One region of the Nocardia sp. NPDC088792 genome, then DNA from elsewhere that is predicted to be linked to it. Evidence: riboswitches for the same ligand, from Rfam matches in the RefSeq annotation. Region 1 holds a riboswitch; each other region holds the start of a gene.
The links. Region 1 has a riboswitch for S-adenosylmethionine ahead of ACIP5Y_RS45310 (rhodanese-like domain-containing protein). Riboswitches for the same ligand answer to the same signal wherever they lie in the genome.
Positions count from the first base shown of each region.

Region 2: linked by a shared signal. The riboswitch ahead of ACIP5Y_RS33780 (amino acid ABC transporter permease) and the one ahead of ACIP5Y_RS45310 (rhodanese-like domain-containing protein) in region 1 are both predicted to bind S-adenosylmethionine.
Region 3: linked by a shared signal. The riboswitch ahead of ACIP5Y_RS34515 (aminotransferase class V-fold PLP-dependent enzyme) and the one ahead of ACIP5Y_RS45310 (rhodanese-like domain-containing protein) in region 1 are both predicted to bind S-adenosylmethionine.
Region 4: linked by a shared signal. The riboswitch ahead of ACIP5Y_RS43950 (bifunctional o-acetylhomoserine/o-acetylserine sulfhydrylase) and the one ahead of ACIP5Y_RS45310 (rhodanese-like domain-containing protein) in region 1 are both predicted to bind S-adenosylmethionine.

Region 1 is NZ_JBIVKC010000009.1:90,428-97,455, forward strand. Features, by position in the region: gene fgd (glucose-6-phosphate dehydrogenase (coenzyme-F420)) at 1-237, opposite strand, end outside; gene ACIP5Y_RS45290 (HAD-IIA family hydrolase) at 404-1,162, shown strand; gene ACIP5Y_RS45295 (MarR family winged helix-turn-helix transcriptional regulator) at 1,164-1,610, opposite strand; gene ACIP5Y_RS45300 (type 1 glutamine amidotransferase family protein) at 1,607-2,245, opposite strand; gene ACIP5Y_RS45305 (O-succinylhomoserine sulfhydrylase) at 2,342-3,556, opposite strand; gene ACIP5Y_RS45310 (rhodanese-like domain-containing protein) at 3,600-4,022, opposite strand; SAM riboswitch class IV at 4,038-4,153, opposite strand; gene ACIP5Y_RS45315 (hypothetical protein) at 4,202-4,639, opposite strand; gene ACIP5Y_RS45320 (FAD-dependent oxidoreductase) at 4,898-6,310, shown strand; gene ACIP5Y_RS45325 (amidohydrolase family protein) at 6,384-7,028, shown strand, end outside.
Region 2 is NZ_JBIVKC010000005.1:332,704-339,731, forward strand. Features, by position in the region: gene ACIP5Y_RS33760 (aminotransferase class I/II-fold pyridoxal phosphate-dependent enzyme) at 1-529, shown strand, start outside; gene ACIP5Y_RS33765 (methyltransferase domain-containing protein) at 595-1,437, opposite strand; gene ACIP5Y_RS33770 (HhH-GPD-type base excision DNA repair protein) at 1,511-2,089, shown strand; gene ACIP5Y_RS33775 (flavin reductase family protein) at 2,172-2,720, shown strand; SAM riboswitch class I at 2,795-2,890, shown strand; gene ACIP5Y_RS33780 (amino acid ABC transporter permease) at 2,900-3,775, shown strand; gene ACIP5Y_RS33785 (amino acid ABC transporter ATP-binding protein) at 3,772-4,536, shown strand; gene ACIP5Y_RS33790 (ABC transporter substrate-binding protein) at 4,568-5,545, shown strand; gene ACIP5Y_RS33795 (GNAT family N-acetyltransferase) at 5,542-6,045, shown strand; gene ACIP5Y_RS33800 (LLM class flavin-dependent oxidoreductase) at 6,042-7,028, shown strand, end outside.
Region 3 is NZ_JBIVKC010000005.1:504,710-511,737, forward strand. Features, by position in the region: gene ACIP5Y_RS34515 (aminotransferase class V-fold PLP-dependent enzyme) at 1-999, opposite strand, end outside; SAM riboswitch class IV at 1,053-1,166, opposite strand; gene ACIP5Y_RS34520 (heme oxygenase (biliverdin-producing)) at 1,402-2,064, shown strand; gene ACIP5Y_RS34525 (LysE family translocator) at 2,305-2,979, shown strand; gene ACIP5Y_RS34530 (flavin reductase family protein) at 3,022-3,486, opposite strand; gene ACIP5Y_RS34535 (YbaK/EbsC family protein) at 3,626-4,099, opposite strand; gene ACIP5Y_RS34540 (2-oxo-4-hydroxy-4-carboxy-5-ureidoimidazoline decarboxylase) at 4,140-4,460, opposite strand; gene ACIP5Y_RS34545 (crotonase/enoyl-CoA hydratase family protein) at 4,675-5,496, shown strand; gene ACIP5Y_RS34550 (MDR family MFS transporter) at 5,590-7,028, shown strand, end outside.
Region 4 is NZ_JBIVKC010000008.1:363,457-370,484, forward strand. Features, by position in the region: gene ACIP5Y_RS43920 (hypothetical protein) at 1-57, opposite strand, end outside; gene ACIP5Y_RS43925 (DUF167 domain-containing protein) at 134-364, shown strand; gene ACIP5Y_RS43930 (tRNA (cytidine(34)-2'-O)-methyltransferase) at 376-840, opposite strand; gene ACIP5Y_RS43935 (DUF3017 domain-containing protein) at 947-1,192, shown strand; gene ACIP5Y_RS43940 (hypothetical protein) at 1,294-1,452, opposite strand; gene ACIP5Y_RS43945 (homoserine O-acetyltransferase) at 1,722-2,885, opposite strand; gene ACIP5Y_RS43950 (bifunctional o-acetylhomoserine/o-acetylserine sulfhydrylase) at 2,882-4,228, opposite strand; SAM riboswitch class IV at 4,324-4,434, opposite strand; gene ACIP5Y_RS43955 (TetR/AcrR family transcriptional regulator) at 4,447-5,163, opposite strand; gene ACIP5Y_RS43960 (MFS transporter) at 5,303-6,796, shown strand.

The sequences.
Region 1 (7,028 bases):
GAAGGTCGGCGTCAGCACCGACGTGCCGAGCTGGATCCGCTGCGTGCGCTCCCCCACCGCGGCCAGGAAGGCCAGCGAGAAGGGGGCGTGCCCGCCATTGTGCCGCCACGGCTGGAAGTGATCCGAGACCGTGGCGCTGTCGAGGCCGTGTTCCTCGGCCGCCACCGCCAGTTCCACCAGTTCCCGGGGGCCGAACTGCTCCGCCGAGGCCTTGTAACCGAGCTTGAGGTCCTTCACCTGCGCAACTCCTGTCGCTTGACTGCGCTCGTCTGTGGGCCCAACCTCCCGAAACGGAAGGTTAGTCCCCTTCGGGTGATCCTATGAGGCGGGTCACCCGCGGATAGCGGACAATGTGCTGGTGACGATCTCCAGTGAAGAGCCGATTCTGTCCTACCTCACCGATATGGACGGCGTCCTGGTGCACGAGAACCACATGGTGCCCGGGGCCGACAAATTCCTCGCGGAACTGCGCGACAACGAGATTCCCTTCCTGGTCCTCACCAACAACTCCATCTATACCGCGCGCGACCTCTCCGCGCGTTTGAAGCACACCGGCCTCGACATTCCCGTCGACGCCATCTGGACCTCCGCGCTCGCCACCGCGACCTTCCTGCAGGACCAGCGGCCCAACGGCACCGCCTACGTGGTCGGCGAATCCGGGCTCACCACCGCACTGCACGAAATCGGTTACGTACTCACCGATTCCGAGCCCGACTATGTGGTGCTGGGCGAAACCCGTACGTACTCATTCGAAGCCATCACCACCGCCATCCGGCTGATCGCGGCGGGCGCGCGCTTCATCGCCACCAACCCGGACGCCACGGGGCCGTCGCGTGAGGGCATTCTGCCCGCGACCGGTTCCGTCGCGGCACTGATCACCCAGGCCACCGGCAAGAAGCCGTATTACGTGGGCAAGCCGAATCCACTGATGATGCGGTCCGCGCTGCGGCGCATCGGCGCGCATTCGCAGTCCAGTGTCATGATCGGCGATCGCATGGACACCGATGTCATCGCGGGGCTGGAGGCCGGTATGCGCACCATCCTGGTGACCACCGGTATCTCCACGCCGGCGCTGGTCGAGCAGTTCCCGTACCGCCCGACCACCATCCTGCCGTCGGTCGCCGCGCTGGTCGGCAAGACCGAGGATCCGTTCGCGCAGTAGATCACTCGGATTCGAACACATCCAGGGCGGCCGAAAGATCGGTCAGCGCATCGACTATCTGCGTGAACCGCTCGACACCCAATTCGTCGGTGAGACGCGCCGCCATCTTGGCGTGCTGCGGGCCGATGCCGCGCACGGCGTCATAGCCCGCCTCGGTGATGGCCACCAGCTTGGCGCGGCGATGCGCCGGATTGGGCCGGTACTCGGCAAGACCCTTGGCCACCAGTAGATCCGCGATGCGCTGCACACTCTGCCGGGTGATGCCCATCTCGCGCGCGACGCCCGCCACCGGCAGGGGTTCGCGCTGTACCGCGCCGAGCACCTGCCACCAGGCGGCGGTGATACCGGCGGGTCTGGCCAATTCCTCGGCTATGGCGAGGAATTGGCCGTTCAGCTTGAACGACGTGATCGCCGCCGTGCTGAACAGTTCCTGTTCGGAGCGGGTCATTGCGCGGCCGCCGCGCGTTCCTGTTCGTACTGGAACAGGGTGTAAAAGCCTGCGGCGTCATTGTTTCCGTACAGCTGGTACCAGGCGTCGAGGACGTGCGGTTCGTAGATGCCGAGCCGGGTGAAGATCGCGCGCGCGAAATCCACCGGGCGCGTACCGGTTGCGGTGATCAGGTCGCCGTCGATGACCGCGGTCCGATCCTGCACGAAGTGGTCGGTGCCCGCGTACCCGCTCATGGACAGGTAGCCGATGTCATTGCTGGTATGCGGGCGATCATCGAGCAGGCCCGCCGCCGCGAGTCCGAAGGTCGAGCCGCAGATGCCGGCGACCGGTACGTCCGCGGTGAGGAATTCGCGCGCTTTCTCGCCGAAGTCGGCGAGCGCGCCCGACTCCCAGTTCGCCGCGCCGGGGAGGATCAGCATGGCGCTGTCCGCCGGCTTCAGGTCCGCGAGCGCGACATCGGGCGTGATCCGCAGCCCGCCCATCGAGGTGACCGGTTCGAGCGTCGGCCCGACCGTCTTGACCTGCCAGGTTCCGGGTTCGCGATGCCACAGCGGGCGATTGATGTGCGCAGTGGCGAATCCGGGCTCCCAATCGGAAAACGTGTCGTATACGGCCAAATGCACTGTTTTCATCATGACAGTATGCTGTCATATTTGACAGCATACTGTCAATACTTCGGGCAAGAGAAAACCCCGGCCGTATCGACCGGGGCTCTCGAATCCTTCGGATCAGCTCAGCGCCTGATCCAGATCGTTCAACAGGTCCTCGACATCCTCGAGACCGACCGACAACCGCACCACACCATCCGTGATACCCACGGCCGCACGGCCTTCCGGGCCCATCGCGCGATGCGTGGTGGTGGCCGGATGCGTGATCAGCGACTTCGCATCACCCAGATTGTTGGAGATATCGATGATGCGCAGGCCGTTCAGCACCTCGAAGGCCCGCTTCTTGGCCTCGTGCTCGGGGGCCTTCAGCTCGAAGGTGACCACCGTGCCGCCGCCCGACATCTGCCGCTGCGCCAGCTCGAACTGCGGATGCGACTCCAGGAACGGGTACTTCACCCACGCCACCGCATCATGACCCTCCAGGAAGCGGGCGATACGCAGCGCCGAATCCACCGACTGGCGGACCCGCAACGGCATCGTCTCCAGCCCCTTGAGCAGCGTCCACGCATTGAACGGGCTCAACGCCGGACCGGTGTGCCGCATGAGGTTCTTCACCGGGCCGTCGATGTACTCGTGCGACCCGAGGATCGCGCCGCCCAGCACCCGGCCCTGACCGTCGATGTGCTTGGTGCCCGAGTACACGGTGATATCCGCGCCCAGATCGAAGCCGCGCTGCAGCAGCGGGGTGGCGAACACATTGTCCAGCACCACCTTCGCGCCCGCGGCGTGCGAAAGCTCCGACACCGCACGCACATCCACCAGGGTCTGCATGGGATTGGACGGCGTCTCGAAGAAGACGGCCTGCGTGGGCACCGACAGCGCCTGCTCCCACTGGTCCAGATCCTCGCCGTCCACGAAGACCGTCTCCACGCCGAAGCGCGGCAGGATCTCGTTGCACACCACGAAGCAGGAACCGAACAGGCTGCGCGCCGCGACCAGGCGATCACCGTTGCCGACCACCGCGGCGAGCGCGGTGAACACCGCGGACATGCCGCTGGCCGTCGCGAACGCGGCCTCCGCGCCGTCCATCAGGCGCAGCCGCTCCTCGAACATGGCGACCGTCGGATTGCCGTAGCGGGAGTAGACGAAATGCTCGACATCACCGGTGAAGGAGGCTTCCGCCGCCTCGGCGCTCTCGAACACGAAGCCCGAGTTGAGGAACAACGCCTCCGAGGTCTCCTCGAAACCCGAACGGCGGGTGCCGCCGCGCACGCTGATCGTCGCGGGACCGACGCCTTCGGGTAGCGGCTTGTCGAACGAGCCACCAGAGATCATGACTGCCTCCGATCAGAGCGAGGTAGGTATCCGGCGGACGCGCTCACGACTGCCGCCACGGCAGCCCGTCGGCCCGCCAGCCGGTCCGGCCGCGATGCCCCTGCGCATCCAGCGCACCTTCGAAACCCTCGACGACATTGAAGGAAGGCGTGAATCCGGCGGCGGTGGCGGCCGTGGCCGCACCGATGGACCGCTGCCCGGAACGGCAGATGAAGATGACCGGCGCTTCCGAGTCCGCGTTCCGGTCGGCCAGCGCCTGCTTCAACTGGTCCCCGAACCGCGCGTTCGGCGTGCCCGTGGTGTCGACCCACTCGATCAACGCGGTCGGCCGCCCGATGCCGCTGGTGTCGGGTACCCCGACGAACCGCCATTCGGCTTCGGTCCGGACATCGACCAGTACCGCATCCGGATTGTCGCGCAACAGCTCCCACGCCTGCTCCGGCGTGATGTCACCTGCGTAGCTCACTTCGAACCTCCTGTGAATCCGCACTTGCCGCACCCGTTTTCGGTGCGAGGCCAGGTCGTCACCCGGAGCACCCCACCGCGGAGGAGGGTTGCCGACCAGCGAGCCGGGGCTTGATGCTGGTACTCATGACCTGGGAGAAGATTGCCCGGATTCGGGCCCGGCTGTCAAACGCCTGCTCACTATCCGGAATTGCAGACCAGCCAGGTACCCGCGTTTTTGGTGAAATGCCAGGTAGTGGTGTCCTCGCGGTCACCGGTACGGAAGGTGACCTGAGCGGTCGCCTTGTCGCCGTCCAGGGCCGGATCGGTGAGGCCCTCGAATTCGAAGGTCTTGCCGGTACCACCGGGGACATGCAGGGGAGAACGGTTCTCGTCGAAGTCCGGGCAGGCAGCGCCCGCCTTGGGAGTGTCGGTGCCGCTGCGGGATTGGATGAAACCGCGCGCCGCTAGGGACAATCGATCCGAATCTGTGACATTCTTCTCAGCCGGCGACACCAGGGCGGCGATCAGGATGCCGAGGATGACCAGCAGAATCAGGCTCGCGGCGGTCAGGAACGGCCACATCGCGCGCTTGTCGGTCTGGTCGATCCGGACCTGCTGCTCCTCCACGTCGCTCATGGCTAGATCATGCCTGGTCGGCGCGGGTGTCCGGCCGCCGGGATGGGAGTACGCGGAAGTGGGCTGCGACGCCACCGATAGAATCAACCGAATTGCCCGCGCGCGAGCGGGAATAGCCACACCACGCAGCAACGCTGCAGCGTCGGGGGTTCCAGGATGGCACCACCCGAGGCCCAGGGCGTCAACTTAGCCTAAGCTAAGACAGACGGCTGAGACCGACCGCCAAGTAGATTTTCGACCATAAGGGTGCGCGTAAGAATGACCGAACAGAGTGCAGCGACCCGCCCGCTACGCATTGCGATCGTGGGCGCGGGCCCGGCCGGCATCTACGCGGCCGACGCGTTGATGAAGTCCGACAGCCCCGCCGGTTTCGATGGGGTGAGCATCGACCTGTACGAGCGCATGCCCGCGCCGTTCGGTCTGATCCGCTACGGCGTCGCCCCCGACCACCCGCGCATCAAGGGCATCATCACCGCCCTGCACAAGGTGCTCGACAAGCCGCAGGTACGCCTGCTCGGCAATATCGACTACGGCGTCGACATCACCCTGCAGGACCTGCAGCAGTTCTACGACGCGGTCATCTTCTCCACCGGCGCCAACGCCGACCGCGCCCTGGAGATCAAGGGCATCGAACTCGACGGCTCCTACGGTGCGGCGGACTTCGTGTCCTGGTACGACGGACACCCCGACGTACCGCGCGAATGGCCCCTGGACGCGAAGAAGGTCGCCGTACTCGGCGTCGGCAATGTCGCCCTGGACGTGGCACGCGTGCTCGCCAAGACCGGTGACGAGCTGCTGCCGACGGAGATCCCGCCGAACGTGTACGAGGGCCTCAAGGAGAACCAGGCCCTCGAGGTGCACGTGTTCGGGCGCCGCGGTCCCGCCCAGGCCAAGTTCACTCCCCTGGAACTGCGCGAACTCGATCATTCGCCGACCATCGAGGTCATCGTCGATCCCGAGGACATCGACTACGACGAGGGCTCCGAGGCCGCGCGCCGGCATTCCAAGCAGGTCGACATGATCTGCAATACGTTGGAGCAGTGGGCCATTCGCGATGTCGGCGAGCGCCCGCACAAGCTGTTCCTGCACTTCTTCGAATCCCCCGCCGAGGTCGTCGGTGACGCCGACGGCAAGGTCGCGGGCCTGCGCACCGAGCGCACCGCCCTCGACGGCACCGGTAACTGCAAGGGCACCGGCGAATTCAAGGACTGGGACGTGCAGGCCGTGTACCGCGCGGTCGGCTACCTGTCACAGAACATCCCGGCCCTGCCCTTCGACGAGCAGGCCGGGACCGTGCCCAACGAGGCCGGGCGCGTGCTGGTGAACGAGGACGCCGACGGCAAGGATCGCTACCTGTCGGCTACCTATGTCACCGGCTGGATCAAGCGCGGACCGGTCGGCCTCATCGGCCACACCAAGGGCGACGCCAACGAGACCATCGCCTGCCTGCTCGACGATGTCGACGGCTTCACCCCGGCCGCCAAGCCGGAGCTCGACGCGGTGACCGGTTTCCTCGAGGAGAAGGGCATCCCCTTCACCACCTGGGCCGGCTGGTACCGCCTCGACGCCCACGAGCGGGCACTCGGCGAGCCGCAGGGCCGCGAACGCGTCAAGGTCGTCGAACGCGACGAGATGCTCGCCGCCAGTGAACCCGATAAAGTCGGAAACTAGTCCGACCTGGCCCGAGTTCATCAGGCGGACAAGGTAATCCACACTTGTCACCGTTCTGAGGCATGCTGATCACGTGTTCGATGCCCATGTCCACCTCATCGATCCGCGGTTCCCGCTGATCGAGAACGAGGGCTACCTGCCCGACCCGTTCACCATCGCCGACTATCGCAAGCGCATGTCCCGCTTCGATATCGACGGTGGTGCGGTGGTCAGCGGGTCCTTCCAAGGCTTCGACCAGGACTTCATGCGGGCCGCCCTCGCCGAACTCGGCGCGGGCTGGGTCGGCGTCACCATGCTGCGCGAGGACGCCGCCGATGCGGAGATCCTCGAACTGAACCGGGCGGGCGTGCGCGCCCTCCGGTTCAACCTCAAACGCGCCGGCGGGGACATCGTCGGACTCACCATGCTCGCCCTGCGCGCCTACGAGCTCGCGGGCTGGCATGTGGAGCTCTACATCGACGGATCCATGCTCGGCTCGCTGGAACCGGTCATCACCAAACTGCCGGTGCTGTCCATCGACCACATGGGCATGAGCGACGACTGCCTGCCCTACCTGCTCAACCTGGTCGACCGCGGCGCGAAGGTGAAGGCCTCCGGCTTCGGGCGGGTATCGATGAATGTCGGCATGGCGCTGCGCAAGATCCACGCCGTGAATCCCGAGGCGCTCATGTTCGGCTCCGACCTGCCCGGCACCCGGGCCGGACGGCCCTTCCTCGAC
Region 2 (7,028 bases), on a different contig from region 1:
GGTGTTCGCGTCCACCTCGAAGATCACCTTCGCGGGTGCGGGCGTGAGCTTCTTCGGCGGCTCGACCGCGAACCTGGAGTGGTACCTGAAGTATGCGGGCAAGAAGAGCATCGGCCCGGACAAGGTGAACCAGCTGCGGCACGTGCGCTTCTTCAAGGACGCGGCGGGCGTGCGGGCGCACATGCAGAAGCATCGCGCGATCCTGGAGCCGAAGTTCAAGCTGGTGCTGCGGATTCTGGAGGACCGGCTGGGCGCCTCGAAGGTGGCGTCCTGGACCGAGCCGAAGGGCGGCTACTTCATCAGCCTGGATGTGCTGGAGGGCACGGCCTCCCGGGTGGTGGCGCTGGCGAAGGCCGCGGGTATCGCGCTGACGCCGGCGGGCGCCTCGTACCCGTACGGCCGGGACCCGGAGGACAAGAACATCCGCATCGCGCCCAGCTACCCCTCTCTGGGTGAGCTGGAGAAGGCGATGGACGGTCTGGCCACCTGCGTGCTGCTGGCCGCGAGCGAGAAGTTGTCGAGTTTGTAAGCGTGGGAACGTGATACGAGGGCCGTACCCGGAATGGGCACGGCCCTCGTGCTTTTCACGCTGCTTCAGGCCGGCTTGTGCGCCAGTACCGCGAAGATGGTCACCGACAGGTGGATGTCGCCGCTGGCCGCACCGGCCTCCAGATCGGCGATGAGCCGGTCGCGCTGGGCCTGGGTGATGGCGCTGCGCGCCACCGCCATATCGGCGACCCGGGCGACGAGCGCGCCCGCGCCGATGCTGCCGTCCTGGATGAGGGCGTGTGAGCCGATATCGTCGACGACCAGCCCGGCCTGGGTGAGCTGACCCGAGAGGCGGCGTCCGGCGTACGGGTTGGTGGTGCCGGCGATCATGGTTTCGATGACCTCGTGCACCACGTGCCGGTCGCCCGGATGGACGACGGCGGTGCCCCAGTCGCTGTCCATGACGACGACCCGGCCGCCGGGCTTCAGGACGCGGGCGATCTCGCGGGCGGCGCGGGCGGGTCCGGTGAGGTGCTGGAAGACGCGCTCGCACAGGGCGACATCGAAGGTGTCGGAGCCGAAGGGCAGTCCGTAGGCGTCGCCGGAGACGAATTTGGCGGTGGAGCCGGATTGGCGGGCGCGGCGTTCGGCGGCGGCCAGCAGGTCCGGATCGGGTTCGACGCCGAGGGCGGTGCCGGTCGGTCCGACGCGGTCGGCGAAGGCCATGACCTCGGAGCCGGTGCCGGCGCCGATATCGACGGCGCTTTCGCCGGGGCGGGTGGCGAGCGCTTCGTGCGCCCAGGTCCGGAGCCTGCGGATGCCGGGTAGTGCGGCTTGCAGGTCTTGGACGTCGACCAGTTGGTCCTGGCCGTCGCGGTCGAAACGGTCCGGTCGCAGTCCGGACCCTACGCCGTCGTGCGGCGTGTTTCCCACTGAAGAAATAGCCATGGTGTCGGGCATGCGCCGAAGCCTAGTCGTGACCCGCGTCACCGCAACGCAGGATGGATGGGATGATCGGAGCATGGTGAGCCGAAAGCTGGTTATTGCGCAGGATCCCGCCGCCGACGAACTGCTTTCCACGGATGATTTCGCCCTTTTGGTGGGTATGGCCCTCGATCAGCAGTTTCCGATGGAGCACGCATTCCGTGGTCCGCAGAAACTCGCCGACCGCATGGGCGGATTCGATATCCGGAAGATCGCGAACGCGGATCCGGAGGAATTCGAGGAACTGGCCGCTACCCCGCCCGCCATTCACCGGTACGGCCGGTCCATGGGCCGCCGGGTGCAGGAGCTGGCCCGATTCATTGTCGAGCACTACGACGGCAAGACCTCCGCGCTGTGGACCGAGGGCGACCCGGACGGCAAGGAAGTATTGAAGCGATTGAAGGCGCTGCCCGGCTTCGGCGATCAGAAGGCGCGAATCTTCCTCGCGCTATTGGGTAAACAAGAAGGCCTGCGCGCACAGGGCTGGCGCGAGGCCGCCGGCGCGTACGGCGAGGAGGGGTCGCGGCGGTCGGTGGCCGATGTGACCGATGCCGAATCACTGACCCAGGTCAGGGAATTCAAGAAGCAGGCGAAGGCCGCCGCCAAGGCGAAGTAACCGCCGCGGCGTTTCCGCACCCCTTGCGATCGGGCCGATCCCAACCCTGTCGGCGGCCGCGCGGGAGTGTTGCACTGGGGCGATGGGCGAGTTGACCTCGATCCGCGGCGGGGCCGCCGCGTTGACCTCAGTCGACGGTACGGATCTCCGGCGGACGTTCGCGCACTTCCCCAGCGGGGTGGTGGCGGTATGCGCCCGCATCGGGGGTGTGGCGCACGGGCTGGTGGTGAGCACCTTCGTGCCCGTGTCGCTGGATCCGCCGTTGGTATCCATCTGCATGCAGTATTCGTCGCAGACCTGGCCGGAGCTGGAGCAGGCGAGCCGGCTCGGCCTGAGCCTGCTCGACGGTGAGCAGCGGGAGGCGGCGCTGAATCTGAGCTCCCGCACCGGGGATCGTTTCCGGAATGTGGAGCTGCGCACCGGGAACGGGAACGCGGCGTTCATCGCGGGCGCCACGGCCTGGCTGGAGACCTCGGTGCATGCGCAGGTGCCGGCCGGTGATCATGCGGTGGTGTTGTTGCGGGTGCATCGCCTGAGCGTGCGCCCGGAATCCGAGCCGCTGGTCTTCCATCGCAGCGGTTTCCGCGCGCTGCACGACGGGGCGGGGGATATCAGCGAAGCCGCCAGCTAGTCCTGTTGCGGCGCAATTCGATTCACGGTGATCCGGAACGGCGACAGTCGCCGGTCCGGTTCGTATCGTCGTCATCACCATCCAGAGCGATCGAGAGACCTGGCTCGTAGACGTCGCAGCAACCCCCTTCACGTTCGGGTGCGGGTGCTTCCCGCCAGGACCGATGGAGGGACATTGTCATGAGCATCCTGGCCGCGCCGCCGGAACGGCGCGAGGAGGTCGACGACGGCGCGTTGCCGATCGCTCGCCGGCGGCATCCGTGGCGCTGGGTGACGGCCGCTGTCGCATTGCTGCTGGTTGCGCAGTTCGTGCACGGGCTGGCCACCAATCCCGGCTGGGATTGGTCCACTTTCGCGCAGTATGTGACCGCGAGGTCGGTGCTGGCGGCCTTGAAGGTGACCCTCGAACTGACGTTCTGGGGCACGCTCCTCGGTTTCCTGCTCGGGATCGTGCTGGCGATCGGCCGGTTGTCGAAGAATCCGGTGCTGCAGACGATCGCGTGGACGTACATCTGGGCGTTCCGCTCGATTCCGCTGATCGTGCAGTTGTTGTTCTGGTTCAACCTGGCGTACCTGTACAAGACGGTGTCGATCGGTATTCCGTTCGGACCGGAGTTCGCGCACTTCCAGACGAACCAGGCGCTGAGTGGTTTCACCGCCGCGGTGCTGGGCCTGGCCTTGCATCAGGCGGCGTATTCGGCGGAAATCATTCGCGCCGGGATCATTTCGGTGGATCAGGGGCAGTGGGAGGCGGCCAAGTCGCTGGGGCTGCCCTGGCGTCGCCAGTTCTTCACGATCGTGGCGCCGCAGGCCATGCGCGGCATTCTGCCGAATGCGGCCAATGAGGTGATCAGTCTTTTCAAGGGCACGTCGATCGTGTCGACGATGGCGATCGCCGAGTTGTTCTATCAGGTGCAGGTCATCTACGGCCGGAACGGCCGGGTGGTGCCGCTGCTGATGGTGGCGACGGTCTGGTACATCGTGCTGACCTCGGTGCTGAGTGTCATCCAGTTCTATATCGAGCGGCATTTCGCGAAGGGCAGCGTGCGGAAATGAGCGAGTACGCGGTCGAATTGCGCGGCATCCGTAAGTCTTTCGGTGCGCTCGAGGTGCTGGGCGGGGTCGATCTCGCGGTGCGGCCGGGTGAGGTCGCGGTCATCCTGGGGCCGTCGGGTTCCGGGAAGTCCACGCTGTTGCGCACCATCAATCACCTGGAACAGGTGGATGCCGGCACGGTCCGGGTGGGCGGTGATCTGGTGGGGTACCGCCGCAAGGGCAACAAGCTGCACGAGCTGTCCGAGCGCGAGATCCTGCGGCAGCGGGCGCGCATCGGTTTCGTGTTCCAGAACTTCAATCTCTTTCCGCACCTGACGGTCCGGGAGAATGTGGCGCTCGCGCCGGTCGCCTCGCAGGGCCGCCCCAAGGCGGAGGCGAATGCCGAGGCGCTGGAGCTGCTGGCGCGAGTCGGCCTGGCGGACAAGGCCGATGAGTATCCGCGCCGCCTTTCCGGCGGCCAGCAGCAGCGTGTCGCCATTGCCCGCGCGCTGGCCCTGCGGCCGGAGGTGGTGCTGTTCGACGAGCCCACGTCGGCGCTCGATCCGGAGCTGGTGGGTGAGGTGCTGGATGTCATCCGGGACCTGGCCCGGGACGGTTCGACGCTGGTGATCGTCACGCACGAGGTCGGTTTCGCCCGCGAGGTGGCCGACACCGTGGTGCTGCTGGACGCCGGCCGCATCATCGAACAGGGTCCGCCGCGCGAGGTGCTGGACAACCCGGCCCACGAGCGCACCAAAGCCTTTCTCGCGCATGTCCTCTGACGTGCCGCCCTCACGTAAGGAATCACATTTCATGTCTCTGGCGCGCCGCCGCAGGCGAACCGGCGCTCTCATCGCCCTCACCGTCCTGAGCCTGCTCACCGGGGCCTGTGGCAAGGGTGACGGTGGTGCGAGCGAGACCCGCGCGGTCAACGGGACCACCTACGACCTGAGCCCGGAGCAGTCGACCCGTATTCACGCCGACAAGGTGGATTCGATTGCGGCGCAGGTGCCGGCCGCCATCCGGCAGCGCGGCACGCTCATCGTGTCGGGTTCGGTCGGCGCGACGCCGCCCCTCGGTTTCTACGCCACCGACGACCGCACCGTGATCGGTTCGGAGGTCGATATCGCCTGGCTGGTGGCCGACATCCTGGGGCTGAAGGTGGATCACCGCACGGCCGATTTCGCGCAGAACTTCGTCAAGGTCGACTCGGGTGAGGTGGACGCCATCGTCTCGAACATCACCGTCACCGAGGAGCGCAAGGAGAAGTACGACTTCGCCACCTACCGGCTGGACAATGTCGCGCTGGAGGTGCCGAAGGATTCGGACTGGACCTATACGGACCGGAAGTCGCTGGCGGGCAAGCGGATCGGCGTCACCTCGGGCACCAATCAGGAGCAGCTGCTGGTGAAGTGGAACGACCAGAACGTCGCCGACGGACTGCCCAAGCTGGATCTCGCCTACTACCAGCAGAACAACGACTACTACCTGGCGCTGGCCTCGCATCGCATCGACGGCTACGTGGGCCCGAACCCGAGCGCCCAGTATCACGTCGCGGCGGTCGGCCAGTCGAAGGTGATCGCCACCTGGTCGGGCGCGGGCGACGCACTGCAGGCCGAGATCGCGGTGCTCACCAAGAAGGACAACGGCCTGATCGGCCCGGTGCAGCAGGCGTTGCAGTACGCCATCGAGCACGGCGCCTATCAGAAGGTGCTCGACCACTGGGGGCTCGGCGGCGAGGCCGTGAAGCAGTCCCGGATCGATCCGCCCGGCCTGCCGAAGAGGGGATGAGCGTGACCCGCACCGTATTTCATGTCGGACAGCACGACCCGCTGGCCGCGCCGCTGCTGGCGGAGCTGGCCATCGAATACAGCACGCGTTACGGCCGCACGGTCGGTGAGGTGCATGCCGGGCTGCTGGCCTATCCGGCGCAGGATTTCGCGCCGCCCTACGGCGATCTGCTGGTCGTGGTCGAGGACGGAGAGGTGGTGGCGGGTGGCGCCTTCCAGCGCTACGACGCCGGAACCGCCGAGCTGAAACGCATCTGGACCTCGGCCGAGCATCGGCGCAAGGGTCTGGCCCGTTTCGTGCTGGAGCAGCTGGAGGCCGAGGTCGCCAAGCGCGGTTACCGGCGCATCTTCCTCACCACGGGCCCGCGGCAGCCGGAGGCGGTCGCGCTGTACAAGGCCACCGGATATATCCCACTGCCGCAGGACGTGGAAAAGGAAGTCGGTTTCGTGCACCCCTTCGAGAAGTTCATCGGCTCCGAAGCCGAGGCGGTGCCGGCATGAAATTCCTGCTGCTGACACTGATCACGCACGTCCCGGACCCGATCACCGGCACCACCGAGAGCTCGCGACAGCGGCTGCGCCGGGTCGTGGACAGCGCGAAGCTGGCCGAGGAGCTCGGCTACGACGGTTTCGCGGTGGGGGAGCGGCACGAGGACCCGTTCATCTCGGCCGCGCCGCCGGTGGTGCTGAGCCATATCGCCGCGGTCACCTCCCGCATCGCGCTGTTCACCGGTGTGACCACCCTGAGCCTGCTGGATCCGGTGCGCGCCTTCGAGGACTACTCCACGCTGGACAATCTCTCCGGCGGCCGCCTCGAACTCATCATCGGCAAGGGCAATGGCGCGGCGCAGGCCAAGCTGTTCCATGTCACCACCGATGATCAGTGGGACCGCAATCGGGAAGGCTACGAACTCTTCCGGCAGCTCTGGGAGAGCGACAGCGTCACTTGGAGCGGCCGCTTCCGTCCGTCCCTGACGGAGGCCAAGGCCCTGCCGCGCCCGTTGCAGCCGCGGCTGCGCATCTGGCACGGCAGCGCCACCAGCCGGGAGTCCGCGGATTATGCGGCGCTGCACGGTGATCCGCTGTTCTCGGCGAACGTCACCTATGCGGTGGATCCGTACGCGGAACTGGTCGAGCACTATCGGGAGCGCTGGGCGGCCTACGGGCACGACCCGGCCGAGGCCCTGGTAGGTGCGGGCACCGCCGGATTCCTGATCACCGAGAACTCGCAGGACGCGATCGACGCCTATCGCCCGATCTTCCAGGCGCGGCAGGCGTCGGCCCGGAAGTTCAACGTGCCCATCGTCTTCGAGACCGTCGAGGATTTCGCCGCACGTTCCTCCGCGCTCATCGGCAGCCCGCAGCAGGTGCTGGACAAGCTGTCCCGCTATCACGAGCGACTGGGCCACGAAGTGGTTCATCTCAATGCCGACGGTGACGGCCGCACGGATAAGCAGCACCGCGAAAGTCTCGAACTGTTCCAG
Region 3 (7,028 bases), on a different contig from region 1:
CACGATGCCGACCGCGTCGGTGCTGTCCCGCCAGATACGCAGGAAGTTCACGCCCGGAACGGTTTTCAGGCCGTAACGCAGGCGGTGGGTGAGGTACTGCTCGTGCTCGAGGACCGTCGTCGCGTCGAGAGCGGCCAGCGCGTCACAGGCCGCGGCCAAGGCGGCCACACCGAGCACATTGGGGGAACCGGCCTCGTGCCGCTGCGGGGCAGGGGCCCACTCGACACCGTCCGCGGTCACCGAGCGCACCGCGCCGCCACCCGCCAGATACGGCTCCGCCCGGTCCAGCCAGTCGCGGCGGCCCACCAGCACACCCGCACCGAACGGCGCGTACGCCTTGTGCCCGGAGAAGGCCAGGTAATCGATGCCCGTGGTCTGCAGGTCGATGCGGCGGTGCGGGGCCAGCTGCGCGGCATCCACCAGGATGCGGGTACCGCACTGATGCGCGATCCACGCCAGCCGCTCCAACGGCAACAGTTCCCCGGTCACGTTCGAGGCGCCGGTAACCGCAAGCAGCGCAGCGGGTTTCGAGCACAACTCCGCGACCAGGCGCTGAATGGTCTCCTCGATGGTGTCCGCGATCGGCACCACGCGGCGGCCGTGCCGCGTCCAGGGCAGGAAGTTGGCGTGATGCTCCACATCCAGCACCACCGTGTCACCGGGCACGCAGGAGGCCAGCAGGTTCAGTGAATCGGTGGTGTTGCGGGTGAAGACGACCACCTGATCGTCGGCCGCGTTCAGGAAGCGAGCGACCGTGGCCCGCGAGTTCTCGTAGCAGTCGGTGGAGACGCGGGAGGCGTAGCCGGCGCCGCGGTGCACGCTCGCGTAGAACGGCAGCAGTTCCGCGACGCGGTCGGTGACCTGCTGCAAGGCGGGGGCGCTGGCCGCGTAGTCGAAGTTGGCGTAGGTGGTGGTGCCGCCCTGCACGAGGGGCACCTGCAGCTCACAACCCGAGACGGTGGCCAGCGGGGCACAGGTCTGGTCGGCGAAAGCAGTCATCACGAAATCCCATCGGATCCAGGGACGCGCGATCAGAGAAAAGAGTGATCGAGAGTCCGCGCTTGCCGCGCCCGGTCGGGCGACAGCCGGGTCGTCACCCGGAGCACCCCACCGCGGAGGAGGGTTGCCGACCAGCAAGCCGGGGCTGAACGCTGGTACTCATGACCTGATTGGAGAGGCTGGCAGATGCACGGCACGGTTGTCAACCCTGCCCGGCCGGTAAGGGCCCAACCCCGCCAGGAGTGCGGCGGAGGGCAGATCGCACACAAATATCATCCGAAAGTTGGATCGGGTGGGCCCCGAAGTTCGAATCGCGCGATCGTTGCTGGCGCGTACGGTTGGTGGAGAAGTTAGGGTAGCCAAAGGAGAGCGCCCGGGGAGTTGAAACGAGGTTGCTCGACCATGTTGGACACCACCGACACCACCACGCCCTTCTCGACGCTCATTCGCACCGCGACCGAGCAGCAGCACAACGAGGCCGAACACTCCACCTTCATGCGTGACATGCTCGGCGGACAGCTCGGGGTCGAGGCGTTCTACCGCTACACCGCGCAACTCTGGTTCGTCTACGCCGCCCTCGAAAAGCATTCCGCCGCACTGGCTTCCGACCCGGTCGCGGGACCGTTCGTGCGTCCCGAACTGGAGCGCCTGCAGTCCCTCGAGACCGACCTCGCCCACCTCGGCGGCGAGAACTGGCGCGCCGGACTCACCGCGCTGCCGTCCACCGCCGCCTATGCCGCCCGCATCGACGAATGCGCGCAGACCTGGCCCGCCGGATACGTGGTGCACCACTACACCCGCTATCTGGGCGATCTGTCCGGCGGGCAGGTCATCCGCGGTACCGCCGAAAAACTGTGGGGCCTGCCCAAGAAGGGCGACGGCGTGCGCTTCTACGTCTTCGACGAGATCTCGAATCCGGCCGCCTTCAAGCGCGAATACCGCGAGAGCCTGGACCGCCTGCCGGTCGAAGGCTCCGAGGTCGACCGGGTACTCGACGAGGCCCGGCACGCATTCACGCTGAACACGGACCTGTTCCGTGAACTTGGCGCGGAATTCGCCGCGTAACAACGAGATTCACGAAGGTCGCCGGTCTGTCGGAGGGATCGGCGACCTTCGCCGGATCGGCCGCGGAGACCGGCGCGTGGAAGCGGCTCTTCGCGGCTGAAAGACCGCCGGTCGTGCGCGCTGTCACGGCCGGCGGTCTTGCGCTCGCCGACGGGGATGCGTTCTCCGGTCCCGTGTTCGCGGTGCGCGAAGTCTTGCCTGCTCTTGCGCTCGCGGGGCGGGATGGGTTGCTATGAATCGGTGAGTATCGCGCTGCTGTTGAGTTTTCTGGGGCTGTGTATTCTGCTGGCCCTCACGCCCGGGCCGGATACGTTTCTGGTGCTGCGCTTCTCGATGGCGGGATCGCGACAGGGCGTGGCCGCGGCCATCGGGTCGGCATTCGGCGGGCTGGTGTGGGCCGTCGTGGTCGCGGCGGGGGTGGCGGCGCTGCTGGAGCAGTCGGCGACCGCGTATCGCACGTTGAAGGTGGTCGGCGGAATCTATCTGCTGTACCTGGGGGTTCGGGCGCTGCTCGCGCATCGGCGGGAGCAAGGCCGGGCCGCCGCGGAACTGGACGAGGTCGGGGCGGAGCTGGAAGAGGCTGGGGCGCAGCGGGAAACCGCCGGGACGCGGGCCGCGTCGTCGTTGCGCTCGGCATTCGCTGCGGGGTTGCTATCTTGCATTTTCAATCCCAAGGTGGGGTTGTTCTATCTCGCGGTGCTGCCGCAGTTCCTGACGCATGTGACCTTCGGGGGTACGCTCACCCTCGGCGCGATCGAATCCACCATTGCCGCAATCGAAATGGTGGCGGTGGCGGTGGCGGCCTCGCGGGCGGTGGCCATGTTGAAGCGGCCCAAGGTGCGGGCGCGGCTGGAGCAGGCGAGTGCGGCGATCCTGGCGGCGCTGGGGATCGGGACGGCCGCCTCGGCGGTGTGAGCCGGACTCCTACCCGGTCCGAATCGAACGCTGCGGGGTGAGTCAGTCGGCGATCTCGGCGCGGTGATAGGCGCCGTTGTAATAGACCAGCGGGCCGGCTGCCGGGCCGTCGGTGGTGTTGTCGTGGACCCGGGTGACCAGGCCGATGACCAAGGTGTGGTCACCGATCGGGAGGAGCTGGTGGACGGTGGCGCGCACCCAGATCGGGGTGCCGTGCAGGATCGGCTCGCCGGATTCGATGGCGGTCCAGAGCGACCGGTCGGTGAAGCGATCCTCGGCGGTGCGGCTGAAACGCTGTGCCAGATGTTTCTGATGCTCGCCGAGGAAGTGCACGACCACGGATTCGGCCCGCAACAGGGACTCGATGCTGGAGGACGTCTCGGCGATATTGAACGAGATGAGCGGGGGCTGGGCGGAGAGGGAGGCGAAGGAGGTGGCGGTGAAACCGACCGGGCCGTTCTTCGAGTGCAGGGTGACGATGGTGACGCCCGCCGGATAATGCCGCATGGCAGCCCGATACTGCTGCGCGGTGATGCCGCTCAGATCATCGGGTACATGTAGCTCGGACCCGGGCGCCGGAGAATCGCTCACGTCACGAACCTACGTGTCCGGCTGCCCGGATATTCCGCCCTGTGCCATTTGTCGCCTAGTCCACATCGATGGCCAGGCCCGCCGTGATCCGCACCAGCTCGCCGAAGGTCGTGCGGAACAGCGTGTTCGGATGCCCGCCCGCCGCCCACAACTCCGTATGCCGGGACAGGGCGTTGTCCACGAACGTCGGCAGATTGGTCGGATGGCCGAGCGGGGCCACCCCGCCGATCGGCTGCCCCGTCACCGCCGGCACCATTGCCGCCGGTGCGCGGGTCAGCGTGCCCTCCAATCGCTGCCCGGTGCGGGACAGATGCACCTGGTGCGCGCCGGAAACCAGCAGCAGTACCGGATCGTCGTCGAGCAGGAAGAGCAGCGATTTGGTGATCGCACCGAGTTGCACGCCGAGGGCATCGGCCGCTTCCTGTGCGGTGTGGGTGGGATTCTCCTGGGTGATGATCACCCCGTGATGGCCGCGCGCGATCAAGGTGTCGGAGACCTTCGACGCGACCGGTGGCAGGGACCTGCGCATGGCACCAAGGGTAGATCGATTGCGGTGGATGTGCGGAGGATCAGTATTCGGGGTAGCCGTCTTCGGGCCCCAGCATGGTCTTCAGGCGGGCCCGGGTGATACGGGTCAGCTCCTCCAGGGTGTGCGCCGAAACGGATTCGTGCACACAGGAATCGAATACTCGCTCCAGATCGACTGAAGACAGGGCGTCCAGTTCGGCCTCGCCGGCCTTGCACAGCGCCTCGTGACTCGGGTACGGCCTGCTGTCGGCCAGCTTCGCCGCCCACGTGACATTGCAGCAGCATTCGAAGAGGGCATGCACGGCACGGCTACGGGTCAGGGAATTGAAGCGCTCCAGCCCGATTCCGTGATGCATCATCATCTCGGTCCTCCACACCCGCGTATGCGCTCCGGCGATGAAGAGAATGGTCCGTCCGCGGGGTCATGGGAACCAGTGGGCCGCAGCAGAATTAGCACAGCTTTTACACCGTGCCGGCCAACTCTGCGAACCGGTTGGTATCACTCGGGCCGCGCCGTCCGGCGGGGGCCGAGTGGCGGGGGGTGGAAGGTCTCGGTTGTCCCGTTACGCTGGACCGATGACCGATTGGAAGGCTTTCGACGTCGAGAGCAAGGACTACGTCGCACAGGTGACACTCACCGGCCCCGGCAAGGGCAATGCCATGGGACCGGACTTCTGGCGCGAGCTGCCGCTCATCTTCGGCGAACTCGACGCCGACCCCGAGGTGCGGGCCATCGTCCTCACCGGATCGGGCAAGCATTTCTCCTACGGACTCGACCTGCCCGCCATGAGCCCGCTGTTCGGGCCGCTGCTGGCCGACAAGGCGCTGGCCGGGCCGCGCACCGGCTTCCTCCGGCACGTGCGCACCATGCAGGACTCGGTCACCGCGGTCGCCGACTCGCACAAGCCCGTCATCGCCGCCATCTCCGGCTGGTGCATCGGCGGCGGCCTCGACCTGATCGCCGCCGCGGACATCCGGCTGGCCAGCGCGGACGCCAAGTTCTCGCTGCGCGAGGCCAAGGTCGCCATCGTCGCGGACATCGGCTCGCTGCATCGGCTCCCGGGCATCATCGGCGAGGGCCACCTGCGCGAACTCGCCTACACCGGCAAGGACATCGACGCCGCCCGCGCCGAGAAGATCGGGCTGATCAACGACGTCTACGCCGACCGGGAGGCCGTGCTGGACGCCGCGCACGCGCTGGCCCGCGAGATCGCGGAGAACCCGCCGCTCGTGGTGCAGGGCATCAAGGATGTGCTCGACCAGCCCAAGGCGGGCAAGGTGGCGGACGGGCTGCGGTACGTCTCCGCGTGGAATGCCGCCTTCCTGCCGTCGGAGGATCTGACCGAGGCCATTCAGGCCGTCTTCGAGAAGCGGCCGCCGCGCTTCCAGGGGAAATAGCAGCTTGGAATCGGTCGCTCGCCCAGCGTAAAAGGACTACAGACCTCCGCTTATCGGCCTATCGTGAGGCGGGTAAGGCTGGAGGTTTGGGCCATGGCTACTTCAGAAGTGGGCGAGTCGACCGAAACCGGCGACTTCAGCCACCGGGAAATATTGGTGATACTCAGCGGTCTGTTGCTGGGCATCCTCCTCGCCGCCCTCGATCAGACGATCGTTTCCACGGCGATCCGCACCATCGCGGACGATCTCAACGGCTACTCGCTCCAAGCCTGGGCGACCACCGCGTATTTGATCACCGCGACGCTTGCCACCCCGCTCTACGGCAAGCTGTCGGACATGTACGGGCGCAAGCCCTTCTACCTGACATCCATCACCCTGTTCCTCATCGGCTCGCTGCTCTGCACCACCGCACAATCCATGTACGAGCTGGCAGCCTTCCGGGCCTTGCAGGGGCTCGGCGCCGGCGGACTCATGTCGCTGGCCCTCACCATCGTCGGCGACATCGTCAGTCCCCGCGAAAGATCCAGGTACCAAGGCTATTTCCTGGCCGTCTTCGGCACCTCCAGCGTGATCGGGCCGGTACTCGGCGGACTGCTCGCCGGACAGCACCACATCCTCGGCATCGCCGGCTGGCGGTGGGTGTTCCTGGTCAACGTGCCCATCGGACTGTTCACCCTCGTCGTGGTCACCCGCGTGCTGCGCCTGCCCCCACGCGAGAAATCCCGCGACCGCGTGGACTATTGGGGCGCCCTCGCCCTCGCCGTCGGCATCACCCCATTGCTCATCATCGCCCAGCAAGGGCGCCAATGGGGTTGGCTCAGTGGGCGTTCCATCCTCTGCTACGTGGTCGCCGTCGTCGCCCTCATCGGATTCGTGCTGGTGGAAGCCGCACTGGGTGATGCCGCACTGGTGCCGCTGCGCATCTTCAAGAACCGGACCTTCGCGCTGGGCGTGGTCATCTCGTTCGTGGTCGGCGCCGGCATGTTCGGCGGAATCCTGCTGCTGCCACAGTATCTGCAGGCCGTCCGCGGTGCGTCCCCCATGCTCGGCGGGCTCCAGATGATCCCCATGGTGCTGGGCATGATGATCGGATCCATCCTGTCCGGGCAACTGATCTCCAGAACCGGCCACTATCGCGCCTACACGCTCATCGGCGCGGCCATGATCACCGTCGGACTGTTCCTGCTGCACTACCTGAAGGCCGACACGGCCTTCTGGATCATCGCGCTGTTCATGCTGTGCGTGGGCTTCGGGCTCGGGAACCTCATGCAGCCGCTCATCGTGGCCCTGCAGAATGCGCTGCCACCCAAGGACATGGGAGTGTCGACCGCCGCCGCGACCTTCTTCCGGCAGATCGGCGGCACTCTGGGCGCCTCGGTATTCCTGTCCCTGCTTTTCGACCGGCTGGCCCCGAATATCGGCTCGCAAATCGTTGCGGCGGGACGGGATCCGAATTTCCAGCACGCCGTGATCGCCGGTGCGCACGACGGGAATCCGGCGGATATGGCCCTGTCACAAGGCTTTCTGAATCA
Region 4 (7,028 bases), on a different contig from region 1:
CGCCAGCAGGATCACCCCCAGCACGGCCGTCAGCAGTAGTAGAGAACGCTTGACCATCTCCGTCTTTCCTTCCAGGTCAGCCTGCTCGCCCGAGCGTACGGGACGATGCTGGAACGAGCAGAAGGGAGCACACGTGCCCACCGTCGTCCGGGCGACCATCAAACCGAACAGTAAGAAGGGGCCACTCGTCGAACTCCTCGGCGACGGCACCCTGCAGCTCTATGTGCGTGCGCCCGCCGTGGAGGGCAAGGCCAACAAGGCCGCCATCGAACTGCTGGCTGCCCATTACGGCGTGGCGAAAACCTCGGTGCGCCTGACGGCCGGCGCCACATCCCGCTTCAAACGCTTCGAGATCGACGACTGAGTGACCGGAAACTACACGGCGCCTGGGAAACCCAACTGCCGCCAGGCTTCGTAGACGGCTACGGCGGCGGCATTGGAGAGGTTCATGGAACGGCGGCCCGGCAGCATGGGGATGCGCAGCTGCGCGGTGACGCGGGGATCGTCCAGTACTTCGGCGGGGAGGCCGGTGGGTTCGGGGCCGAAGAGCAGGACATCGCCCTTGCGGAAGGCGATCTCGGTGTTGTGCGTGGTGGCGGCGGCGGTGAAGGCGAAGACCCGCTCGGGCTGGATGGCCTCCCAGGCGGCCGCGAGCGATCGATGCACGGTGACCACCGCCAGATCGTGATAGTCGAGCCCGGCCCGGCGTAGCTTCGGCTCGGATAGGTCGAAGCCGAGGGGCTCGATCAGGTGTAGCTCACAGCCGGTACCGGCGGCCAGGCGAATGGCATTGCCGGTGTTGGGCGGGATACGAGGTTCGAAGAACACCAGATGGAACACGCGCTACAGCATCCCAGAACGTAAGCTCGGGGCCGTGACTGGAGCCCATACCGCGCCCGAGAGCCGCAGTAGTCGTTTCTGGGCGTCCGTGCGCGAGAACCTGCCCATGCTGCTGGTCGCCGCGGTGCTGGTGGTGGCCGTGGTGCTGTTGTCCGCGGACCGGTGGCGGCGCGGGACCTACGTGTTCGGCGGTGCGGCACTGGTGGCCGCGGCCCTGCGGCTGTTGCTGCCGGCCGACCGGGTGGGTCTGCTGGCGGTGCGGAGCAAGCCTTTCGACGTGGGCTGGCTGACCGTGACGGGCGTGGCGATCATCGTGCTGGCGGCCACCATCAGTCCGCTGGGTGTCACTTAGAGCCCTGCGGGATGTCTGGAGCCCTGCGGGATTCGGGGCTGCGGTCGGAACCGCAGCCGGAATTCAGCGGGTGGTCGGGTGGCCCGGCCGCCGGGTGGCGGTCAGACCGAGGTGAGGCGGCGGCAGAGCTCGCGGCGGAGTACCTCTTGGTCGGGAAGTCGGTTCAGTACCCGGAGTACGGCCGGGCGTAATTCGCGTTGTTCCTCGTCGTTGAGCAGGTCGACGAGAGTGCGAAGATCCAGGTCATCGAAGGCTGCCATGCCTGACACAGTAATCGTCCGCGGCGCTTCGCAGAAGGATCTCTACGGGACGGTTACGGCGGATTCATGCGCGCGAAACCGGCAGTGCTTCACGACAATTCGCACGAAACAGACTCGACACGCGACGTTAGCGCGCACCCTCTATGGGGGAACGTGCGCGCATATTCGAAGGAAACCCTAATTATTCGCGCGGCACATGTCAGTGATGCGGCTCACTCGCGGCAATGTCATTCGGCCCACGTCAGTGCCGTTCGGCCGCACGCGCAGTGTCATTCGCGTGCGGAACGCGCCGCCCGCGCCAGGTCCATGGCCTCGGTCATGAGCTTGCCGACCGCCTCGGTCTCGGTGAGGAAGCCGTCGTGCCCGTCCCGCGAGCGCACGATCTCCAGGCCCTTACAGCCCGGCAGCAACTCGGCCAGCTCCTGCTGCGTGCGCAGCGGGTACAGCCGATCGGAATCCACGCCGCCGATCACACACGGCACCGGCGTCGCACCCAGCGCCGCCTCGATACCGCCCCGGCCACGGCCCACATCGTGCCGGTTCATGGCCTCGGTGAGCAGCACGTAGGTGGCCGGATCGAACCGTGCGACCAGCTTGTCGGCCTGATACTCCAGGTACGACTGCACCGCGTAACGCCCACCCGCCCAAGGGTTCTCGTCCCCCTGGGCATGATTCTCGAAACGATGATCCAGCTCGAACTCGGTGCGGTAGGTCAGGTGCGCGATGCGCCGCGCGATGCCCATGCCGGCGATCGGGGTGCGGCCGCTGCCGTGGTAGTTGCCGCCCTGCCAGTCCGGATCCGCCTGGATGGCGGCGATCTGGGTGGTCTGGGTGCCGATCTGATCCGCGGTGGCGCGCGCGCCGACCGCGAGCACCAGTGCGGCGCCGACCCTTTCGGGGCTGCCGACCATCCATTCCAGCACCCGCATACCGCCCATGGACCCGCCGACCACCGCGGCCAGCCGGTCGATGCCGAGCCGGTCGAACAGCTTCACCTCGGCGGCCACCTGGTCACGGATGGAGATCTCGGGAAACCGTGCGCCCCAGGGCTTTCCGTCCGCCGCCAGCGATGCCGGCCCGGTGGAACCCTTGCAACCGCCGAGCACATTGGTGGCGATGACACACCATTCGCGGGTGTCCACCGGCGCTTCCCGCCCGACGATGCCGTCCCACCATCCCGGCGAGACGTGATGTACATCGGCGGGGCCGACCACATGCGAATCACCGGTCAGCGCATGCTCCACGAGCACCACGTTGTCGGCGTTCGCGGAGAGTTCGCCCCACCGCTGCACGGCCAGCGTCACGTCGGGGATGACGTCGCCGTTCTCCAGCCGGACATCCCCGATCGCAATGCTGCCGAGCGTCCCATCGGGCGGCGGAAGCAGGAGTTCCGCCGCATGCCGGGAGGTGCTCGAGGTGGTTTTCACGGTCAACTTGCCGCCGCCGTCAGCCCGGCCCGCAGGTCCGCCAGGATGTCGTCGAGGCCCTCGATACCGACGGCCAGACGCACCAGACCAGGCGTGACACCGGAAGCAAGCTGCTCCTCGGGGGTCAGCTGGGAATGCGTGGTGGAGGCCGGGTGGATCACGAGCGAGCGCACATCCCCGATGTTAGCGACGTGGCTGTGCAGGGTCAGGGCGTCCACGAACTTCTTGCCCGCATCGATGCCGCCGGCCAGTTCGAACGACACGATGGCGCCGACACCCTTGGGGGCCAGTTGTTTGCCGCGCTCGAACCAGGGGGAGTCCGGGAGTCCCGCGTAGTACACCGTGGTCACGCCCGGCTGCCCGGTCAGGAATTCGGCGACCGCCTGCGCATTGGCGACGTGCCGCTCGACCCGCAGGCTCAGCGTCTCGATACCCTGCGCGATGAGGAAGGCGTTGAACGGCGCCACGGCCGAACCCAGATCGCGCAGCAACTGCACGCGCGCCTTGAGTGCGTAGGCGGGTGCGCCCAGGTCCGCGAACACCACGCCGTGGTAGCTCGGGTCCGGGGTGGTGAAGCCGGGGTACTTCGATTCGCCCGCAGCGTCTTTCACGGTCCAGTCGAAGGTGCCGCCGTCCACGATCACGCCCGCGACGGCCGAACCGTGCCCGCCCAGGTACTTGGTGGCCGAATGCACGACGATGTCCGCGCCGTGCTGCAGCGGGTTCAGCAGGTAGGGGGTCGCGACCGTGTTGTCCACGATCAGCGGCACGCCCGCGGCGTGCGCGACCGCCGAGATGCCCGGCAGATCGAAGATCGAGCTGCTCGGGTTGGCGACCGTCTCACCGTAGAAGGCCTTGGTGTTCGGGCGGACCGCCGCCTTCCACTGCGCCAGATCGTCGGGATCCTCGACGAAGCTGACCTCGATGCCCAGCTTCGGCAGCGAGTAGTGGAAGAGGTTGTAGGTGCCGCCGTACAGGTGCGGGCTGGAGACGATGTGGTCGCCCGCCCCGGCGAGGTTCAGGATGGCGAAGGTCTCCGCGGCCTGGCCGGAGGACAGCAGCAGCGCTGCCACACCACCTTCCAGGGCCGCGATGCGCTGTTCCACCACATCCTGGGTGGGATTCATGATGCGCGTGTAGATATTGCCCGGCTCGGCGAGCCCGAACAGCGCTGCGGCGTGGTCGGTATCGCGGAAGGCGTACGAGGTGGTCTGGTAGATCGGCAGGGCGCGGGCGCCGGTCGCGGCGTCGGGGGCCTGGCCGACATGAATCTGCTTGGTCTCGAAGGACCATTCCGAGGGGTCGATGCCCTCGGACGCGGGGTTCGCGGGCGCGGTCGAGTCACTCATGTTCAACTCCGGGAGAACAAGGTCGCCGAATGGCGGAAGTCTGACGTTATCGGAAGACGGATCGGCTTCGACAACAACACATTTCGGGAACCTCCTAGGTGCGCTTGCGCTCGGCCCTCGAGCGCCCGGTCCTCACCCGGAGCACCCCACCGCAGCTGGAGGGTTGCCGATCAGCAAGCCGGGGCTACGCGCTGATGCTCTTGACCTGATGCGAGATTCTAGCGGGCGGTCGCTCCTGTTTCCGCAGTGGGGCTTGCCACATTCGATTTGCAGCAGCAACGTCGGAATTCGTTGTATGCGGCGCGAACATTGTCGGCCAGCATGCGCGCGGTCGAGGCGGTGGTGCAGTCCGGGAACTCGGACTCGGCGTCGAATTCGCACTCCATGCCGACCCGCACGATGCCGTGCCAGGTGGCGGCGATGATGCGGACCGTCAGGTGGTCCTGGGGCAGGTGCAGGCGTTCGGCGAGCACCTCGGTCATGGCGCGGGTCTTGGTGTCGGCCGATTCCATGCTGAGGGCGCGGACCGCGGTGCTGTCGCGGCTGATGCGCTGCATTTGCTGGAACCAGCGGAAGGGCACCGGCTCGTCGGCCTCGATGACGCGGTCCACGATGACGAGGAAGGCGGCGAACAGGGCCTCCATTTCGTCGCCGCTGTCGGGCTGGGCGCGCAGTTCGTCGGCAAGTGCCTGTCCCCAGCCTTCGATGGGGGCGATGACGATCGCCTCCTTGCTCTCGAAGTACCGGTTCACGGTGCGGGGGGAGACATCGGCGGCGTCGGCGATCTGCTCGACCGTGGTGGCGTCGAAACCCTGCTCGTCACAGAGCTGTAGCGCGACGTCGATGATCCGTGTCCGGGTCTGCTGCTTCTTGCGTTCGCGCAACCCGGAGCTGCGGCGATGCAGCAAGCCGGCACTTGACAAATTGGCGGACATGGTTCCCATGGTATCGCCACCGGGGCGGATCGCGTCGCCGTATGACAACTGTCGCAGTCAGACATTTTTCGCTTGACGCCAATTGTCGGTGGGGGCCAGTATGGTCTCAACCGCCCTGGCCCATTCGTGAGGAGACGACATGACAGCCTCGCAAGACGCTCTCGATTTAGAAGAAAGATCAAGTGGCGCAACGGATTCGCGCCGCTGGTTCGCGCTCGGCGTCATCGCCATGGCGCAGCTCATGGTGGTGCTGGACGCCACGATCGTCACCATCGCCATGCCCTTCGCGCAGAAGGACCTGCACATCAGCGACGGCGACAAGCAGTGGATGCTGACCGCCTACACGCTGATCTTCGGCGGTCTGCTGCTGCTCGGCGGCCGGCTGGCCGACTACCTGGGCCGGCGCCGCATCCTGATGATCGGCCTGGTCGGCTTCGCCGGGGCGTCGGCGCTGGCCGGGCTCGCCCAGAGCTCGACCGAACTGTTCGCGGGCCGCGCACTGCAGGGCGCCTTCGGCGCGCTGCTGGCCCCCGCCGCCCTGTCCCTGGTGTCGGTGACCTTCACCGAGGCCAAGGAACGCGCCCGCGCCTTCGGTGTGTTCGCCGGTGTGTCGGCGGGTGGCGCGGCCATCGGCCTGATCGCGGGCGGCGCGCTCACCGAGTTCGCGAACTGGCGCTGGTCGCTGCTGGTGAATACGCCCATCGCGCTGCTGGCGCTGATCGGCGCCTTCGTCTTCGTGATCAAGGATGTGCCGGCGCCGCGGACCGGTGGCTACGACCTGCCAGGTGCGGTCACCGTGACCCTGGGCCTGATCTCCATCGTGTACGGCTTCAGCCGCGCGGCCTCCGACGGCTGGACCGCGTCCACCACGCTGGGGCTGCTCATCGCGGGTGTCGCGCTGCTGGTGGCGTTCGTGGCCATCGAACGCCGGTCGGCGAATCCGCTGCTGCCGCTGCGCATTCCGGGTGAGATCAACCGGGGTGGGTCGTATCTGGTGGCGTTGCTGGTGCCGATCGCCATGTTCGCCATGTTCCTGAACCTGAGCTTCTACCTGCAGATCACGCAGCACTACTCGGCGCTGAAGGCGGGCGTGTCGTTCCTGCCCTTCCCGGCGGGGATCGCGATCTCGGCCGGTGTCGCCTCGGCGCTGCTGCCGAGGATCGGGCCGCGGCCGCTGATGCTGGCGGGTTCGGTGCTGGGTGCGGCGGGCCTGCTGTGGTTGTCGCGGCTGGAGTACGGCGACAGCTACGCCAGCAGCCTGCTGCCGGCCATGCTGCTGATCGCGCTGGGTATGGGCGGGCTGTTCGTCTCCATGCAGACCACGGCCCTGCATCAGGTCGAGGCCGAGGATTCGGGTGTGGCCAGTGCGCTGCTGAACGCGGCGCAGCAGGTCGGCGGTTCCATCGGTACCGCGCTGCTGACCACCATCTCGGTGCAGGTGGCCGACCGGTACGCCCGCAACAACGCGACCGTCGACCACTTGATGGAACGGGCCGCCATCCACTCCTACGACATCGCGTTCCTGATCGGCGCGGGCTTCTTCCTGCTCTGCATCCCGATCGTGGCCTTCATGATCAGGGACAAGCCGCAGAACCTGCTCGAAGGTTCGGAGGTCGTGCACGTGGGGGTCTAGGAACCCCCGAAGCGAACCCGGGCGAAACAGCTACTTGCTGCTTCGCCCGGGTTTTCGCATGCTGGAGGGTGCGTAAGGTCACACAAAACGCTACTGATCGGTAATCGGCGTAAGTCCCGCAGAGCGGGGGCCACCTATCCGGTGAGATCGAGAGCAGCAGTACGCTTGTCTTGCTTGACGCCCGCGTACGTGCCGAGCGCCATGCGTATACGTTGTCTGTTGAACAGCTGGG